DNA from 2 places in the Vibrio sp. 10N genome. Region 1 is predicted to be linked to the other one. Evidence: predicted binding sites of a transcription regulator. Region 1 holds the regulator's gene; the other holds the start of a gene.

Region 1 (3,514 bases):
CAGCATTAGGCCGTCTTCTTTTGGCAGGTTAATATCAAGCATAACTAGGTCAATACTCGACTCTTGCAAAACTTGACGCATTTCATTGCCATCTTGGGCTTCACTAACCAAATACCCTTCATTTTCGAAATAGCCAGCGAGCTTACTGCGAGTGACTACGTCATCTTCTACAACCAAAACGTGATATTTCATATCGGTACTATCTCAATCTGTAATGACTGGGGCATTCTATTCATAACCATTCACAATTCTAGTCTACACCGCCGTCAATAAGCACAAACCTACTTTTTTTTTGATTCAAGACAACCAAAACCATCGAACGCCATATGCAACAAATACCCAAGTACAATTTGGGCGCGTAAATTAATTTTTATCATATTTTTTAATAAATTAACTTATTTATTCATATTATCCGTTATTGCTGTTCATCTTTATTGGCTAGAATAGAAGGTATCATTTTTGGAGACGATACAAATGCAAGAAATCAAAGCATTTAATGAACAACGTGCGGAAATCTATTGGTGGCTGTCCAGCCTATTTGCTTCAGAGCTGACCGAAGATGAGCTAAACAAATATCACAGCCCAGAGATACGTTCGTTTCTAACAGGCCTAGGTGAAAACCCATCCCTCTCTGAGCCGATAAAAACTTTCACCGATGCACTAAATCGCTTACAAGTTCGTGAAGATGCCCAGCTAGAGCTCTCAGCAGACTTCTGCGATCTCTTTTTGAAGTCCGATAAACATGGCGCACTGCCTTATGCCTCTATGTATATTGGTAAGTCCGGCTTGCTTAATGACCAACCAGCACAGGACATGACAGACCTTCTGACAAAGCACGGTGTTGCCGTTAATCAAGATCTGAATGAACCCGCTGACCATCTCGCAATTGAGCTCGACTTTTTGGGCAATCTCATAATCCGCTCCAACGAGCTGGAAAATGAAGCGCACATGAACACCGCGATGACCGAGCAAGCAGACTTCATTAATACCTATTTAATGAGCTGGTTGCCTCAGTTCGTTCAAAAATGCCAACAGTTTGATGAATTTGGTTTTTACGCAGCTGCGGCAAGTTTATTGCACGCTTTCTGTCAGCTCGACCTTACCTATCTTTTGGATGAAAACGACTAGCTAACATGTGGCGCAAAAGGGTTTTCCGCTCTCTATGAGTCAATTTTGCGCCTTAGTTATAAATTTCTAGGATAAATGATTGCCAGCTCACTAAGCTGCGACTACAATTCGCCGTTTAAATGCAATCACCCAACGGCATTACAATTAGACGCCCCTTTCCGGTGCCGACTTTGAGCCATACGCTCAAACTTTGCCTTGGCTTGCATACACTTGCCGGTTCCCGCCTTTAAATTCGTATTTTCACAAAAGTGCTGGAACCACTAAAATGAAAGCGGCACAAACGTTAATTCAACGTTAAACCTATAAGCCGCGACTAATAGGATATCACTATGGCAACCATTAAAGATGTCGCCCGACTTGCTGGCGTTTCAACGACCACAGTATCCCATGTAATTAATAAGACTCGCTTTGTTGCAGAAGCAACACAAGAAAAAGTGATGGCGGCGGTTAATGAGCTCAATTACGCCCCAAGTGCGGTTGCTCGTAGCTTGAAATGCAACTCGACCAAGACCATTGGCATGCTGGTTACGCAGTCGACCAACTTATTTTTCTCAGAAGTCATCGATGGTGTGGAAAGTTACTGCTATCGCCAAGGCTATACTCTCATTTTGTGTAACACAGGCGGTGTTTACGAGAAGCAACGTGACTACATCCGCATGCTTGCCGAAAAGCGTGTTGATGGCATTTTGGTGATGTGCTCAGACTTAACCGAAGAGCTCCTTGAAATGCTTGACCGCCATGCTGATATTCCTAAGGTAATCATGGATTGGGGCCCAGAGAGCTCGCAAGCAGATAAGATCATCGATAACTCGGAAGAAGGTGGCTATCTAGCAACTAAGTTCTTGATTGAAAAAGGTCATACCGATATTGCTTGCCTAAGTGGCCACTTAGAGAAAGCTGTCTGCCAAGAGCGCATCATTGGTTACAAGCGTGCACTGGTGGAAGCCGGTATCGAAATGAAAGAAGATCGCATTTTAGAAGGTAACTTTGAATGTGATACCGCTGTAATCGCCGCGAACCGAATTGCAGCAATGGAAGAAAGGCCCACTGCAGTATTTTGCTTTAATGACACAATGGCATTCGGACTAATGAGTCGCCTTCAGCAGCTTGGCGTTCGTGTCCCTGACGACATTTCTGTTATTGGTTATGACAATATCGAACTGGCTGAATACTTTTCACCTCCGCTCACAACGGTTCACCAACCGAAGCGACGCGTCGGTAAAAATGCCTTTGAGATTCTACTAGAACGAATCAAAGATAAAGGTCACGAAAAACGCATTTTCGAAATGCACCCAGAAATTGTAGAACGTGACTCTGTCAAACCTCTTACCTAATGCTGACAAAAGTGCCGATTTCGGCACTTTTTTTTGATCTCTATTCAAAGTTTTCCCTGCCCACTGTCAATTTTTTATTCACCTCTAGGCACAAATAGTCAACCATTATTTGAACCAGTGTCACATTTTGAAAAAACAGTAATCAATAACTTACATAGTTTTCCTATATGCTATATGTGTCACGCACAGGGCAAACCATCTGAAAGGGTGGGACGCAAAGCCTCCGGCCTAAACCAATTTTTTAATTGATAGGTAGCGGGGTTGCCGATGGCAAGGGGTAAGACTCAGTTATAGCAGTGGCTTAACAGAGCTCTGACACCCGTTTGCTATACTCTCGGACCTGATTTTGGTGACACAATCAATAACACCGAGAAAAGAATAAGCATGGATAATCCTATACTAAAAGATTCAATGCAGTTATTCGCTCAGCTTGGAAGAGTAAAGTCTCGCTCCATGTTCGGCGGATTTGGCATCTTCGTAGATGATACGATGTTTGCATTAGCAGTGAACAACAAATTACATATCAGAACAGACCGCAAGACCATATCTACCTTTAAGAAACTGGGTTACAAACCATACGTTTACAAAAAGCGTGGATTTCCTGTCGTCACTAAATACTTCGCATTACCAGAAGATTGTTGGCAAGACCAAGAGGCTATCTTGGTTCACGCTAAACAAGCGCTTGAATTTGCTAAAACAGAAAAAGCGCAGCAGTCTGAGGCAAAGCCAAACCGACTAAAAGATTTACCTAACTTACGTCTGGCAACGGAGCGTATGCTCAAAAAAGCCGGTATTGAATCTGTCGGTGATTTGCAGCAGCACGGCTCTGTTGAAGCGTTCAAAGCCATTCAAAGAACCCATTCTAGCTCAGTTGGTCTGGAGTTATTGTGGGCACTTGAAGGTGCAATCAACGGAACTCATTGGTCAGTGATCCCGCAAACCAAACGTGAAGAGCTCGCTAGCTCAATCAACTAACCTTTGGTTTTAATGAGAAAAAATCAGCCTTATGGCTGATTTTTTTCGTATTAGTTGAAAGGAAAAGTTCACTGCTC
Region 2 (3,514 bases), 440 kb from region 1:
GTAAATCAGCTCTACCGGCTGAATTGGCGCGGTAAAATAGTTACCAACATAAATGTTTAGCTCATCAAACTGATATAACTCAAACTGACCATTGATAGGCGTTACCATCGGGGTGTAGAAGTGCTCTGAGAAAAATGAACGCACGGCAATTTGACTAAGCTCGACGCCTTGTACGTCATCATGACGCTGCGCTAACCAAACCAAGTCTTCTGACTTGCCGCATAGAGGCACAAAGACCTTCTCGTCACGCTGAGGAGACAATTGCTGCCAGTATTTTATAAGCAAAGGATTCACATCTTCCAAGTGAAAACCTATTTTGTTTGCAGCCCACTTGTCGTGCCAAAGTTCAAAATCGTTCATTTATCGTTCATATTCGCTGTGGATAATGGTTAACGTAGAGTTTACAGAGTGCAGACAAAATGTCACACCCATTCGCGTAGATTTTATTGCGCGATAAGCATCACAGTTTACAAACTCTGTTACACAGTTTGTGTTGGGTTTTTTCTACGAATCCCCATATTATTGTTAGCGACACTCCTGCGCGTTTACGCCTTTTTTGTACCCGTTTTTGTAACGTAACTAGGAGAGAGAATGAGCACGTTTCTTCGTACTGCAGCACTAATGCTATTGGTACTCAGCCGCGCACCTGCATTTGCGGCAACGCTTAATCAATCCGATTCCACCTCAACAAAAGGAAAGCAAGAGCAAAACGAAGTTTGTCCATCTGTATTCAAACACAGTCTTAGTGGCTTGTACGGCATTGATGCTGTTCAGGGCGCTGCCTTCCAACCCCATAACGATTTTGACATCTTGTACAGCAAAGCCCACCAAGCTCAGCATGAGCTAGAAGCGCTTTGTAAAACCACCGCCCTACTGACTGACACCGACGCGTACTTTGCAGGCGTAAAATCTGCTGAACGAGCCAAAGTGAAGATTGACACTGAACTCAACGGCCAAGTTAATCAAATCACAGATCTGGCTCGAGGCACTATCGTCGCTCAAGACGTTGAGAGCTTAGTAGGCGCGTATGAAGCGCTTAGCCGTGAAGCTCAGGTAGTTAGGGTTAAAAACCGCTTTAAAAGCCCAGCAGCCTCTGGATACCGTGACCTCAACATTTTGGTTAAGCTACCCAAGACTGGAATTATCGCTGAAGTGCAGCTTCACCTAAAAGACATCGCTGATGTGAAGAGCGGACCTGAGCACGATTTGTATGAAATCGTTCAAGGAATTGAGCGCAGAGCTGCCGCTGAAAACCGCGCCCTAAATGAATTTGAAACCGCGCAAATTGCCAGCCTACGACGCCAGTCAATGGAGCTGTATCAAAACGCTTGGCAGCCATACATTACCACTAACATTCGAGCGGCTTAGTCCGCTCTTTATTGAGCGCACTCAGAGCAATGGCTTGGCGCTCGATATTCCCTCTAAATACCTAGCCCCTAAACCACAAAAAGACCACACTAGGTGGTCTTTTTGTTTAACAGTAGGACATTAATCTACTTTGATATTTTCGACTCGAGCCTTCAGTTTCTGACCCGGACGGAATGTCACTACGCGTCGAGCGGAAATGGGAATGTCTTCACCAGTCTTGGGATTTCGACCTGGACGTTCATTCTTGTCACGCAAGTCAAAATTACCAAAACCCGACAGCTTTACCTGTTCGCCACTTTCAAGTGATTTTCTAATTTCTTCGAAAAACACTTCTACCGTTTCCTTGGCATCCCTTTTACTGAATCCGAGTTTCTCAAATAGGTTCTCAGCCAGATCGGCTTTTGTGAGCGCCATAAAACTCCCCTCAAAGCTAATTCATACCTTGTTATCGCAGTGATAACGCTAAAGATTTAGTTCGACCAATCAACAACATAACAGGCCAACTTTGAAAAGTGTAAGCCAACCTTCTGATTTTCGCCAACTTTTTTATTTCAGAACTATGTCAGGATTTTGCTTTAAGTTTTAGCAAGTTATCGGATTAACAGCATAATATAGAGACTTTGCTTACACAAAATCAACCAGGCAGAATAAACAACCAGACAAGCACAATTACACAAACAATAATAAAGCTATAAACAATTTTAAAAATAGTGACCTTGATGCCTTCAACACGTAATTTATTGTGTAAAAACAGCGAGTTGCACCATATTTCCAATATGAAACAGGTTTATTCCACTCGATATTAACCCGGCATAAAAAAAGCGAGTTACTTTTCAGTAACTCGCTTTTTCAGGCATTATGCTTAATTGCGTTAATCGTGCTTAGTCACGCAATGCTGCACCAAATTTCTCAGAAATATGAGCAACAATGGCGTCTACCGCACCTGCGATATCAGCATCTTCAAGCGTGCGCTCTAGAGACTGTAGAGTCAAAGCAATCGCTAGACTCTTCTTGCCTTCCTCAACGCCCTTACCTACGTAAACGTCAAACAATTTCGCGTCTTTTAGGAACTCGCCACCTTGCTCTAAGCAAGCTGCAACGATGTCGCCAGAAGCGACCGCTTCATCAACAACAACAGCGATGTCACGACGGTTTGCAGGGAACTTAGAAAGTCCTGCCGCTTCTGGGATCACTTTCGTGTTGATCGCAGACCATTCAACTTCGAATACGATAGTACGACCGTTTAGACCGAACTTGCGCTCAAGCTCTGGGTGAACGGTACCAATTACCCCCACCTCTTTGCCATCAACAATGATTGCTGCAGATTGACCTGGATGAAGTGCTGGGTGTTTCGCTGCAGCAAATGAGTACGCTTTCTCGTTTGCAGACAGTTCTAGAATCGCTTCTAGGTCGCCTTTAAGGTCAAAGAAGTCAACTGTGTTAGTTTCAATATCCCAATGCTCTTCGCTACGAGTACCAGCAATCACACCTGCAAGCATAGGCTCTTGGCGCATACCGTTCTCAGCATTTTCGCAAGGGATGAAACGCAGACCGTATTCGAACAGGCGAACACGTGGTTGCTGACGCTTCTGGTTGTGAACAACGGTATTTAGAAGGCCCTGGATAAGACCAAGACGCATTGCTGACATTTCCGCAGAGATTGGGAAAGGCAGAATCAGTGGCTCAACACCTGGTACTACGAGTTTCTGCTGCTCTGGCTCAACGAAGCTGTAAGTGATCGCCTCATGGTAACCACGGTCAACAAGAAGATCGCGTACACGTTTAAGCGGAAGGTTCGCTTCAACGTGGTTGTGCATCTTAAGTGTTGCAGCAGGGTGTTGATTTGGAATGTTATCGTAACCGTAGATACGACCCACTTCTTCAATTAGGTCTTGTTCGATTGCGATGTCAAAACGCCATGTTGGCGCTACACCAGTCCAACCTGTATCTGTAGTCTCTACTGTCAGACCAAGACGCTCTAGAATCTCGACTACTTCAGCGTCAGCGATGTGGTGACCAAGAAGTGAATCTAGCTTAGTGCGACGTAGTTCAACAGTGTTTGGCTTAGGAAGATCAGCGTCAGATTCTACTGTCACTACCGGTGCTACTTCACCACCACAGATTTCAACAAGAAGCTCTGTCGCAC

The links. The regulator PurR, encoded in region 1, represses purine synthesis genes. The targets are predictions, from matches to a motif close to TNANGNAAACGTTTNCNTNA.
Region 2: the regulator PurR is predicted to act here: its motif matches at 1,826-1,845, upstream of ihfA (integration host factor subunit alpha).

Annotation. Positions count from the first base shown of each region.
Region 1 covers NZ_BTPM01000001.1:1,177,812-1,181,325, reverse strand. The annotation lists gene torR (two-component system response regulator TorR) at 1-192, opposite strand, end outside; gene torD (molecular chaperone TorD) at 475-1,128, shown strand; gene purR (HTH-type transcriptional repressor PurR) at 1,458-2,462, shown strand; cyclic di-GMP riboswitch class I at 2,642-2,731, shown strand; gene AAA946_RS05620 (TfoX/Sxy family DNA transformation protein) at 2,847-3,437, shown strand.
Region 2 covers NZ_BTPM01000001.1:1,617,379-1,620,892, reverse strand. The annotation lists gene AAA946_RS07540 (thiopurine S-methyltransferase) at 1-360, opposite strand, end outside; gene AAA946_RS07535 (RelA/SpoT domain-containing protein) at 592-1,368, shown strand; gene ihfA (integration host factor subunit alpha) at 1,489-1,782, opposite strand; gene pheT (phenylalanine--tRNA ligase subunit beta) at 2,250-3,514, opposite strand, start outside.